Regions from separate parts of the Paenibacillus sp. FSL K6-3182 genome, predicted to be linked through region 2. Evidence: predicted binding sites of a transcription regulator. Region 2 holds the regulator's gene; the other holds the start of a gene.
The links. Region 2 encodes LexA, which represses DNA repair genes until DNA is damaged. Its sites were predicted from a motif close to CGAACATATGTTCG; they were not measured.

Region 1: the regulator LexA is predicted to act here: its motif matches at 4,773-4,786, upstream of recA (recombinase RecA).

The regions. Positions count from the first base shown of each region.
Region 1 covers NZ_CP150265.1:3,400,292-3,406,568, reverse strand. Annotated here, with positions in the region: gene MHH56_RS14815 (stage V sporulation protein S) at 1-122, opposite strand, end outside; gene MHH56_RS14810 (TIGR00282 family metallophosphoesterase) at 260-1,054, opposite strand; gene rny (ribonuclease Y) at 1,144-2,688, opposite strand; gene MHH56_RS14800 (RecX family transcriptional regulator) at 2,870-3,574, opposite strand; gene recA (recombinase RecA) at 3,654-4,703, opposite strand; gene MHH56_RS14790 (competence/damage-inducible protein A) at 4,962-6,212, opposite strand.
Region 2 covers NZ_CP150265.1:3,883,447-3,889,723, forward strand. Annotated here, with positions in the region: gene MHH56_RS17025 (aldo/keto reductase) at 1-400, opposite strand, end outside; gene MHH56_RS17030 (DUF896 domain-containing protein) at 446-637, opposite strand; gene MHH56_RS17035 (efflux RND transporter periplasmic adaptor subunit) at 759-1,841, opposite strand; gene MHH56_RS17040 (ABC transporter permease) at 1,868-3,223, opposite strand; gene MHH56_RS17045 (ABC transporter ATP-binding protein) at 3,213-3,932, opposite strand; gene MHH56_RS17050 (LysM peptidoglycan-binding domain-containing protein) at 4,092-4,466, opposite strand; gene lexA (transcriptional repressor LexA) at 4,625-5,245, shown strand; gene MHH56_RS17060 (GNAT family N-acetyltransferase) at 5,384-5,614, opposite strand; gene MHH56_RS17065 (sporulation protein YjcZ) at 5,721-5,831, shown strand; gene MHH56_RS17070 (hypothetical protein) at 5,943-6,277, opposite strand, start outside.

The DNA.
Region 1 (6,277 bases), 480 kb from region 2:
TGATTTAACGCACCAGCACCAATGGCTTGCAGCTCCGCACCACCACGTTCACGAAGAACGCCAGCTAGCGCACCTGCAACGGAATTTGGATTGGACTTTGCTGAAACTTTTAATACATCCATAAAAAGAACCTCCCCTTGGACTGTTGGATGGATTCCACTTTTAAATAGTATTCGAGGGAGTTTAAAAAATTCCTGCTTTTATTCCGCATATTAACAAACTGTTCTGAATTGTCAGAACTTTCACTAGAATCATAGTATTACATCAGAAGCCATTCATCTTCCGTAAGACGAATTTTCTCAATTTTCCGTGCCTGTCCCGTCGCATCATCGATTTGAACAGAGATTGCATGCAAATGCCACTTTCCTTCATCCACTACAAAACGAACCGGCAGCTGCGTAATAAATTTATGCAAAACGGCGTTTCGCTCCATGCCAAGCACCCCTTCTTTAGGGCCAACCATGCCAACATCTGTTATGTAAGCCGTGCCCCCAGGCAGGATCGTATCATCATTCGTTTGTACATGCGTATGTGTGCCAAGCACGATAGAAGCTCTGCCATCGAGATGCCATCCCATCGCGATTTTCTCCGAGGTTGCTTCCGCATGAAAATCAACAAGGATATTGTTCGTTTGCTCTTTTGCCTCTTCGATCAATTCGTCTGCTTTGCGGAATGGACAATCGATTGGCGGTAAAAAGGTGCGGCCTTGCAAGTTAATAATAGCGAGCTGCTTTCCGCCAGCCTTAATAAAAGCCATGCCTTGTCCAGGAGCGCCTTCTGCATAATTTGCTGGGCGAACCAAGCGCGGCTCGTCGTCGATCCATTCAAAAATATCTTTATTATCCCACGTATGGTTGCCCATCGTTATGCCATGGATTCCCCATTCGAAAAATTCCTTAGCAATGGTTGCTGTAATCCCACGACCAGCAGCGGCATTCTCGCCATTCGCAATAATAATATGAGGGTTATATTTACTTTTAAGTGCTGGCAGTACTCGCTTTAACGCACTTCTTCCTACATTGCCTACAATATCACCGATAAATAATACGTTCATTCATTACACTTCCTTTTTTGTACGCCTGCAAACAGAAAAGTGGCTAACTAGCAGCCACTTTTCTGAAAAGCTTATATTTTTTTGTTTACTTACTTTGCATATTCAACCGCGCGTGTCTCACGAATAACCGTAACTTTAATATGTCCCGGATAATCAAGTTCGCTCTCGATTTTTTTCGTAATATCACGAGCGAGTCGGAATGCTTCTGTATCATCGATTTTCTCTGGCTGCACCATGACGCGCACTTCGCGGCCAGCTTGGATCGCGTATGATTTTTCAACGCCTTCAAACGATTCGGAAATGTCTTCAAGCTTCTCCAAACGTTTGATATACGTTTCAAGCGTTTCACGACGAGCTCCTGGGCGTGCAGCGGACAAAGCATCTGCTGCTCCTACGAGCATCGCGATAACGGAAGTGGCTTCCGTATCACCGTGATGGGAGGCAATACTGTTAATAACGACAGGATGCTCCTTGTATTTCTTAGCGAGCTCAACGCCGATCTCAACGTGTGATCCTTCAACTTCGTGGTCAAGCGCTTTACCGATATCATGCAGCAAGCCTGCACGCCTTGCGAGCGTAACATCTTGACCAAGCTCTGCTGCCATCAATCCAGTCAAGTAAGCGACCTCCATTGAGTGCTTCAGCACGTTTTGACCATAACTTGTCCGATATTTCAATCGACCTAAAATCTTGATTAAATCCGGATGCAAGCTATGAACGCCAACCTCGAAAGTAGCTTGCTCACCGTATTCACGGATACGCTCATCCACTTCTTTACGAGATTTTTCAACCATTTCTTCAATGCGGGCAGGATGGATACGACCGTCAGCCACAAGCTTTTCCAAAGAAGTGCGGGCAATTTCGCGTCTTATCGGGTCGAAACCAGATAAAATGACCGCTTCCGGTGTATCGTCGATAATAAGATCGATACCAGTCAATGTTTCCAAAGCACGGATATTACGGCCTTCACGCCCAATAATACGGCCTTTCATTTCTTCATTAGGCAAGGTTACGACGGAAACCGTCGTCTCAGCCACATGATCTGCCGCACAGCGCTGAATAGCTAGTGATATAATATCACGGGCTTTCTTATCGGCCTCTTCTTTCGCTTGCTGCTCGATCTCTTTAATCATCTGTGCTGTCTCATGTCGTACTTCCTGTTCAACATTGGATAAAATGATCGATTTCGCATCTTCCGTTGTCAGACTCGATATACGTTCCAATTCACTTAACTGTTGCTTGTAAATGGAGTCGATCTGCTCTTGCGTTTCTTCGATCCGTTTTTCTTTGTTGGCTACAGTTTCTTCTTTGCGTTCTAGCGCTTCTAACTTTTTATCCAGCGACTCCTCTTTTTGGAGCAAACGTCTTTCCTGACGTTGAGCCTCGTTGCGACGTTCACGAATGTCTCTCTCGGCTTCGGAACGAAGTTTGTGGACTTCATCTTTTGCCTCTAGCACAGTTTCTTTCTTCTGAGCTTCCGCTTCTTTTTTCGCATTTTCTACGATTACAATAGCAGCCTGCTCAGCACTTGAAATTTTGGCCTCGGCAATCGACTTTCGAATAAAATAACCAATCCCAAAGAATATTGCGCCAACAAAGAGACAGATCAAGATCCAAATGATCTCATTAGGCATCTTGTTCACCTCCTTGTTGCATACACCAAGGCACTGCTTGGGATGATATTAGGTTTTCAACCGGCTTCAAACCGTTTAAACATTTACTAATTTGACGAAAATAATCGTATTGAATCAACTTTTGGAAGGAAAATTGATTCAATAATGAAGGAATACAACCTCATTTTATCTTTTCGTAAAATCAATTGTCAAGCAAAAGCCCATCATCTTCCTCGAATGAGTCTTCTTCCCCATCCAGATCGATCGACTTTATCACGTCTTTCACGATATCTCCCGGAAAGCCGCTGCGCATTAAATACCCCATAAGCTTACGTTTTTTCTCAAATGGTTCGCCTTTTAAAGATCGCCATTTCTTCTCCGCAGCCTTCTTAGCAGATGCTAATTCCACTTTCTGGTCCAGTGAACCGATTGCTTCTGCTGCGGCTTCTTTCGACACGCCTCGCTGTTGCAGCTCTTGTTGAATGAACCGTCGACCCTTTAAGCGATTCTTAAGTCGGCTGGTCGCAAATTGGCGTGCATATTGTTCATCATCCACAATATGCTCTCTTTCTAAACGGTCAAGGGCATACTGAATATTGTCAGCTTCAAAAAACTTGCGATTCAAATATTGCTCAATCTGCTTTCTCGTTCGCGGTCTAGCTCCCAAATAAGCGATAGCCATTATATATCCCCGATAGCGCTCATCTTCCATTCGTATTTCATCGGCCTGAGCTTCGGTTACAAGTTGTCCCTTGGTCAATCGATAACGAATCAATATATCTTCATGCACGGACAGTATAGCTTTCTCTGACTCGGCAAAGAGATGGTATAATTTCCGTTCTTTTTTGTCTTGCTTAACGGATAATATCATCCATTCTTCTTCGGTTCTTGAATGCCTTTGGGTCATACGGTACATCCTCTCTAAACACAGCTTCGCCGTCCCTAACAGGACGGCGAAGCATCAACACGTATAATTGCCGGACAATTTATTCTAGATCTTCGAACTCTTCATCGTCTTCATCAGGTTTGAAATTAGCCTGAGTTGCTGCTGCAGACAAGTTGCTCGCATCGCGAATTTGCTTTTCAATAACTTCGGCAACATCCTTGTGATCTTTCAAATACTGCTTCGCATTCTCACGACCTTGGCCCAGACGCTCGCCATTGTAAGAGAACCATGCTCCGCTCTTCTGAACGATATCCATCTCAACACCGATATCAACAAGCGTACCTTCTCTGGAAATACCTTCGCCGTACATGATGTCCACCTCAGCTTGCTTAAACGGTGGAGCAACCTTGTTCTTAACAACCTTAATACGAGTACGGTTACCTATCATGTCATTGCCTTGCTTTAGCGTCTCAATACGACGAACGTCAAGACGTACGCTCGAGTAGAATTTCAATGCGCGTCCGCCTGGTGTTGTCTCGGGGTTACCGAACATAACGCCGACTTTCTCACGCAATTGGTTAATAAAGATCGCAATTGTTTTCGATTTGCTAATTGCTCCCGATAGCTTTCTCAAAGCCTGAGACATCAGACGAGCTTGAAGACCTACGTGAGAATCACCCATATCGCCTTCGATTTCAGCTTTCGGTACGAGTGCCGCAACGGAGTCAATAACGATAATATCTACCGCGCCGCTTCTTACAAGAGCTTCGGCAATTTCCAAAGCTTGTTCGCCTGTATCAGGCTGCGAAAGCAATAGCTCATCAATATTTACACCAAGCTTGCTTGCATAAAGCGGGTCAAGCGCATGCTCGGCATCGATAAAGGCAGCTTGTCCGCCAATTTTTTGAACCTCAGCAATCGCGTGAAGAGCTACTGTCGTTTTACCAGAAGATTCTGGTCCATATATTTCGATAACCCGTCCACGCGGTAATCCGCCTATTCCCAAAGCAATATCTAGAGCAAGCGAACCGCTAGGCACGGTCTCAACTTGCATGTGTGTGGATTCTCCCAATTTCATGATGGAGCCTTTACCAAATTGTTTCTCAATTTGACGCAAAGCCATTTCTAGTGCAGCGCGACGATCCGACAAGAAACTCACATCCTTCTTTATTTATAATTTTATGATACCTTTTTTCCGGCAGGTTGACAAGCATTTTTTCGAACATACATTCGCCTTTTCGCTTCGCCCCCTTAAATGGACATAAAAAAACCGCAGCAAAGGTAATCTTCGCTACGGTTCTTCCGATAACTAAGCTTTATTATAACGGTCAAACCGTCAATTGACAAACATTATTTATGGCAATCATCCATTTGCCAAACATGCATCTGCCATTCCTAATCAGCAAAATTACCGTGCTTGCAGCGCAAGCCACAAACGATACAAAGCAGACTTTACTGCTCTCATTCTGATCATGCCTCTGCCGCCACTCAAATTCAGCGTATGAACAGCGGTCGGTTTGCCGCGCTCGGCAATTCCTACATAGACAAGCCCCACTGGCTTGCCTTCTGATTGTGCTGGACCAGCAACTCCTGTCAAAGAAACGCCAAAATCAGCATCGGAGAGTTCTCGAACCCGCTCTGCCATTAAAGCGGCAGTCGAATCGCTAATCGCTCCAGGAGCCCCTTCGCCTTCAAGCTGAGTCATCGGAATGCTGAGCAAATGATGCTTCATTATATTGGTGTAGGTGACAACCCCTCCTACGTACTCTCCACTGCTTCCAGGAACGTTTGTAATTAGCTCGGCAAGCAAACCCCCACTAATGCTTTCCGCGCTCGCCAGCTTGCGTCTTGAGGCTCTCAGCAGGTGTATAACCTCCTCCTCCAGAGGGATATCCTGCTCTGCATACAAATATTCGCCTACCCGCTCCTTAATCTGCTGCACACTTTTATCGATTTTCAGATCAGCCTCAATGGAAGAGCTCGCTTTGGTCGATACGCGTATCGAAACCTCGCCTTCCTTTGCATATGGTGCGATCGTAGGATCAAGCTGCCCATCAATCAGATCCAGAAGCTTAGCTTCGAGGTTGGATTCACCTATCCCCGCAAACTTTAAAATGCGAGAATAAAGCGGATTGGCCTCTCCCATCATCGAACGCAGCCACCGTTCACCGGCATCTTCCATCATCGGCTTCATTTCACGCGGCGGTCCCGGCAGCAGCAAATAAAGTGTTCCATCAACAGACAAACCGTTGCCAACAGCTAAGCCTGTAGTATTTTCCAACGGAACCCCGCCATCGATCATCAAAGCCTGACGACGATTGCTCTCCACCATATGAATGCCGCGCGAGCTGAACATCTGCTCAATTGCTGACATAGACGGCTCATGAATACTCAGCTCACGGTTCAAATAATCAGCTAATACATCTTTTGTAAGATCATCTTGTGTTGGTCCGAGTCCGCCAGTAAAAACAAGCAAATCCGCTCGGCTTCTGCCGATCTCAATGGCTTGCCTCAGGCGAGCAGAATTATCCCCAACTACAGTCTGAAAATAGACGTCTACACCCAACTCTGCAAGCTTCTGCGATAAGTATTGGGCATTCGTGTTAACAATTTGCCCGAGCAGCAGCTCTGTCCCGACTGCAATAATTTCTGCTTTCATGATTCAAGTTCTCCTTCATATTCAAATGTATGAGTAATTATAGCCATATAAGCAAAAGCATCTCC
Region 2 (6,277 bases):
GTGTGCGCAGCGTTTCCTCTATCGGAGTCGTATGATCCCATACATGCACTTGATACAGATCGATATAATCTGTCTGAAGCCGCTTAAGACTAGCTTCTACACCGTCCATAATATGTTTGCGGGATAAGCCTACACCGTTAATATTGCTGGATGTTGTCATTCGCACTTTTGTAGCAAGAACGATGTCAGATCGTTTGTTTTTGATCGCTTTGCCGACGATTTCCTCGGAACGACCGCTCACATAAACGTCGGCCGTATCGAGAAAATTGCCTCCACGATCAACAAAACGATCGATCATCTCGATCGAATCTTCCTCACTTGTCGTATTGCCGAATGTCATGGTGCCTAAACAAAGCTCTGAAACAGCTAGTCCACTTTTGCCTAATAGTTTGAAATTCATCTAATCACCCCATCTTGGATATTAAATGATTACACAGTACATTCATTAGTGCTTAACATTATCTTTGTCATCAACGATTTCGATCTTATCAAGTTGTTGACGGAAATTGCTTTTGAAAACAGTCAAGTACTGCTTGCGAAGCTCTTCTCTCTCAACCGTTTCCTCATCGGATAAACCTTCCGATTTATTTTTACGAGCCAGCTCGTTAATACGTTCTATAATTTTATCGAATTCCATTACTTGCTCTACTCCTCTCATGATGAAAAAAACTCTACTCTCTACTTTTACATTTCCACCAATCAGTTGTCAAGGCAACAGAGCTCATCTCGAATAAAGTAACGACAGACTGCAGCATTCGTTATTGCAAAACAACTTGATCGCCTGGCTTCAATCCTTCAAGCACTTCTGTTTGTTCTGGCGTTTCGAGCCCAATCTTTATTTCTTTACGCTCATATTGACCATTGCCTGTATCGAGCATCACGAAATGTTTATCTTTCTCGCGAATAATCGCAATGGATGGCACTGAAATTGCATTTTCTTTGCGTTCAGTTTCAATAGCACCGCTGAGGCTAAGGCCGGCAATCAAATACTCGTTAGGCTCAAGCACGATTACGACTTCAAATTGTGCGGCTTGATTTAAATTGTTTTGATCCGTTCCTGTTTTTGCAAATTTAGAAACTTTAAGCACTTTGCCTGAAAGATTCAGCTCTTTCATCGCATTCATCTTCACCTTGACCGGCATGCCCGCTTTAATTCGAAACACATCCTGTTCGCCAACTAAGGCGATAAATTGCAATTTGTTCAAGTCAACGACTTTGCCGACATACTCATTGACGGTCAATGCCTGTGGCCGTTTGTTAGGATTATCGAATAAAAAGATTCCCGTTGCTGGTGAACGAAAGCTGGATTCATTAAGCATTTTTTTCTTTTGCTGCAGCTCCTTGGCTTGAATGCTAGCTGTTACTTCATTAACATCCTTCGATAAACGTGCGATTTCTCTTTCAACTAGCACTTTTTTTCGTGCTTCTTCCGTCGACTCCATCGCGGCTGATTCGTCATTCAATTGATTTAGGTAATCGTTTAACTCAGCCTCAAGCTTGCCCTTTCGCAGTACTGCCTCCATTTGCAAAATATCGTTTTGCACGGCCGTCTGATCCAGGTTAAACAGTATATCACCCTTTTTCACCTGCTGCCCATCTTCTACCGCCCACTGTTTAACCTCGGAGCCATAAGGTGCATAGATGAGAGTTTCCTGCTCATACAATGACTTTCCCTTTACTTCAACCGTATTGGCTATCGTTTCGTTCGTCACTTGGAATGTAATTGGCTGAGAATCAGAAACGAATTCTGTTTGCCTTGGAGGATTGCCTATTTTGTATAGTCCAAAACTTATCCCAATAATTATAATACCGATTATTCCCCACTTTATTTTTCTTTTCATATGTAAGCTCCTTCTTCAACCATAAATTAATCGCGCCTAATCGCTGTTAAAGCATCCGTACGTGAAGCGCTTATTGCTGGATAAATACCCGATAGTATACCTGTAGCAAGCGCAAAAGCCATGCCTATTGGAATCGTTATAAATGGAATGAAAATAATGACAGAGTCCGTCTCGCCGGATAAGTTATAAATGAGGGCATTTATACCCCACACAATCCAATACGAGAAAAGTACACCTAACAATCCACCAAGCAATCCGAGCAGTGCTGCCTCGATGATGAACATGTTGCGGATTTGAGCCAAATTCGCACCAAGCACCTTCATTATCCCAATTTGTCTACGTCTTTGATAGGTAGACATCGTCATCGCTACTACGATTGATATCGAAGCTATGATCAGAATAAACACACCAATACCAAGTGCTGCAGCTTTAATGATTTTAAATTCATTTGCGAGCTGTTCCTTCTGCTGTAGATTTGTTCGCGTCGTAACGACTAGTTTCTGCAGCTGCTTCTCTACTTGTTCAATCTTTGCTTGGTTATCTACTTTTACAATAATAGAGTTATAAGCTTCCTGCTCATCACTTCCTAGCTTCAGCTCTTTCTTCAGGAGCTCCGCTGTCTCTAATGAGACATATCCTTTTTTGTCATACATCGACTGCTCATCACTGACTCCAGCAGGCTTCTTGAGTACACCTATTACCCGGAGGGGTCCGCTCAACACGACTTGGCCATCAGGTGAAGAGGAACGAAGCTGTATTTGCTTCTGATATAAGGCCCCTGGTACGCGATTTAACTTCTCAAATTGCTGATAAACCGTTTCATCATAGGGATTGGCATCAATTTGCTCTCGAATTTTACGTTTCGACTCTTCATCAATAAATCCCATTGTCGCTCCATAGTTAAGAATGATGGTACCTAATACATTCGTTGCTTCTCCTTGATTGATGTCATTTCCAAAAGCGGAAAGCATCTCAATATCTGTACCTATAATTTCGGTTTGAATTTGTGAAGTAAGCCCATCTAACGTCATCGTCTCCATATAGTTAAGCTGTTGATATGGTGATGCCGCTTTGACATGTTCGATTTGTCTCATGATGTCAAGCTTTTGCTTGGTTAACTTGCCTTTCTGCAAAGAATCTTCATCAGCCGTAGATGCTCCGCCGCCAGCGTATGCTCCTGTACTCGCTGTTACCGTTATTTCATCCATCTTCAAGTAACTATTCATTTGTTTCTCAATGTAAACTTGAGCAGATTCACCGATACTGAGTGCGATTATAATTGCTGCACATCCAATTGAAATACCCGCAGCGCATAATGCCGTTACAACCTTTCTACGCCTTACCTGATCCCATGATAATCTTGTAATATCACTAATTCTCAATTTGAATTCCCCCCGCAAGCATACTTTCTCGTGCGGCTTCCTGATCCGTTACGAGATAACCATCTCGCAGCGTGATAATTTTTTCCGTTTGTGCTGCTACCTCACGTTCATGGGTTACGATAATAAAGGTAGTATCCATCGTTTTATTCAACTGCTTCAAAATCATAATAATTTCTTCCTCTGTTTTGGTATCCAAATTACCGGTAGGCTCGTCCGCAAAAATAACCGATGGCTCTGTTATCAATGATCTTGCAATACTGACACGCTGTTGTTGTCCTCCCGAGAGCTGCGATGGGAATAATTCTGCTTTATCAGGAATTCCCACCTGCTCTAATAACGAAAGAGCTTTTTTCTTCCGTATTGAAGGATGCATCGATTGAAATACAAGCGGAAGCTCCACATTTTCCCTAACCGTCAAGTTGGCTATCAACTCATACGCTTGAAAAATAAATCCGATATGCTTCCGTCTAAACTCTGCCAAGCGGTTTTCATTCATCGTTACAATATTATGGTCCGCGATAAAGATTTGGCCTTCTGTAGGCTTCATTAAGCCAGCCATTAAGTTCAGTAAAGTAGATTTACCGGAACCGGAGCTCCCTAACAACGCAATCATTTCTCCCTTATGTACGTGAAAGCTTATTTTCTGCAGTACAGTGGTCGTTTCATGCCCATTCATAAATGAGTGGGATAACTCTTCAACTCGTAACAAAATAGCATCTCCTTTCAGTCCCCTTTAATAGACGGCTAAACCAAGGGTTAACCCTGCAGTAAACATAAAAAAACTTTCTAAAGAAGTAGATTGGCCTGCATCTACTTTAAAAGAAAGTAATTTTTTGTATGAACTATTGAATTGTAATGGAAAATCAAGCTAAATGCTAGGAATAATTAACTTCTGTCCTGGCTTTATAACTGTTGATTGCAGATCATTCCGATCTTTAATCAAATATACGATATATCTGATATCATGGCTGCCATCTGAAACTTGTTTTGCAATATTCCAGAGTGTATCGCCTGATTGCACCCTAATAATTTGTTCTTCCGCGGAAGCGGCTTCGGGAGTAATACTCGAAGCGTATGTTCCCATAAGTAGGAAGCTCGTAAATAATAAAAAAAACACAGCAGTGCAAACGACGAGCTTAACAGTATGACGCTTTATGAAATGCCTAATCAAGCGGTTGACCTTTGTTGCTTTGTTCGTATCTTGTTTATGAATGGTTCTATAAAAACTTGGACTGGTTATCATTTATCAACACCCCAAACGTTTGTTCTGTTTTTAGAATACACGAACAGACGTTTGGTGTCAACGAAAAAATACGAACCTCTGTACTTAAGAACTTATGTTTGTACGAACTCGAGTTCTATGTTATAATTTTTTGCAAACCTACTAATGGAGTGATTGCAGTGTCGAAGATTTCTAACCGACAACATTCAATTCTTGAATTTATTAAGAATGAAGTTCGGGAGAAAGGCTATCCACCCTCCGTTCGAGAAATCGGCGAAGCTGTTGGATTGTTGTCCAGTTCAACCGTTCACGGTCATTTGGACCGTCTAGAGAAAAAAGGTTTAATACGCCGAGATCCTACTAAACCGCGTGCTATTGAAATTTTGGATCAAGAAGGCTCTGATGGCATTATCCCGCTTTCCGTAGCTAGAGTACCTATTGTTGGTAAAGTTACCGCTGGTGTGCCGATTACTGCTACAGAAAATATTGAAGAATATTTCCCGCTTCCTTCCCATTTTGTTGGTGACAGCAGTGTTTTTATATTGAATGTCATGGGCGAGAGTATGATTGAAGCAGGTATTCATGACGGGGATTATGTTATTGTTCGTCAACAGCAAACGGCAAACAATGGTGAGATCGTAGTTGCAATGACTGAGGACGACGAAGCAACAGTCAAAACATTTTACAAAGAGAAAAATCATATTCGTTTGCAGCCGGAAAATTCCACAATGCAGCCTATATTACTTCAAAATGTAACGATTCTAGGTAAAGTCATTGGACTTTTCCGTGATATTCATTAATACCAATTAATATGTACATAAAGAAAAGGCTGAATCAACGATGTTGATTCAGCCTTTTCTTTGGCTATTATGTTAACGATCTTGCTTAAAGGTTTGGTAACGTCTGCCATTCTCATGCCTTTCATCAAAATTCTGATTTTAGAGCTCTCCAATGACATGGGTCCAAAATTGTTGTGCGGGAACATTACGTTCAAGCTGATACAGCTCCCACTCTCCGCTATGCTTTTGTATAACTAGCGTAGCTGCTTGTTTGCCAACACCAGATCTTCTATATTTTCGCATAATAAAAAAATGTGCAAGTAAATTATAGTGTCTGTCATATTCAGTTACTTTTTTGGTTAATGCAAAGCCAGCGATCTTATCGTTCACAGTTACGAAATCATGAATTCATCAGCTAATGACAAACACCCAATCACTATGAATTTATCACGCATAACATACTGTGTATTCAACTCGTAAGGAGGTGCATTGAAAAATGTCCGGTTACGTGGGTGGAGCTTTCTCAAGCTTAGGAATCATCTTAGTATTATTCATTCTACTGGTGATCATTGCTTGCAGTTGCGGCGGCTTTGGCTTCGGATATTAATTCGTATTTGAGCCATTCTTCATATTAACAAAAGAAGATCCATTTGATGGATCTTCTTTTTGCTTTTCATACTCCTTCCAACCATTAATTTGATTTTTAAATGGAGAGATGTTAAATTACACGTTTTCTTAACAGTACGGCTGTTGTTCTTATATTAGAAATTCGTATTAGCTTCTTGCGGTCAAGTTTCGGATAATCATAAAGTAATCCTTCATATACGATTTGCATTTGCTCATGTTTAAGAAAATCATGAGGTGTAACTTGCGCGGATGGTCGTTCCCACAAGTTTATACCACTGCTCCGCATGGCTTCAGCAACAAACTGGGAGCAAAAATATGAATCTGGTGGCTCGATATTAAGCTCAAGTAGTACTCCTAACAATCCGATTAAATTGTATCGGTAATTTTCTTTATTTTTTTCAAACTCACGAATGTATTGAAGCAATG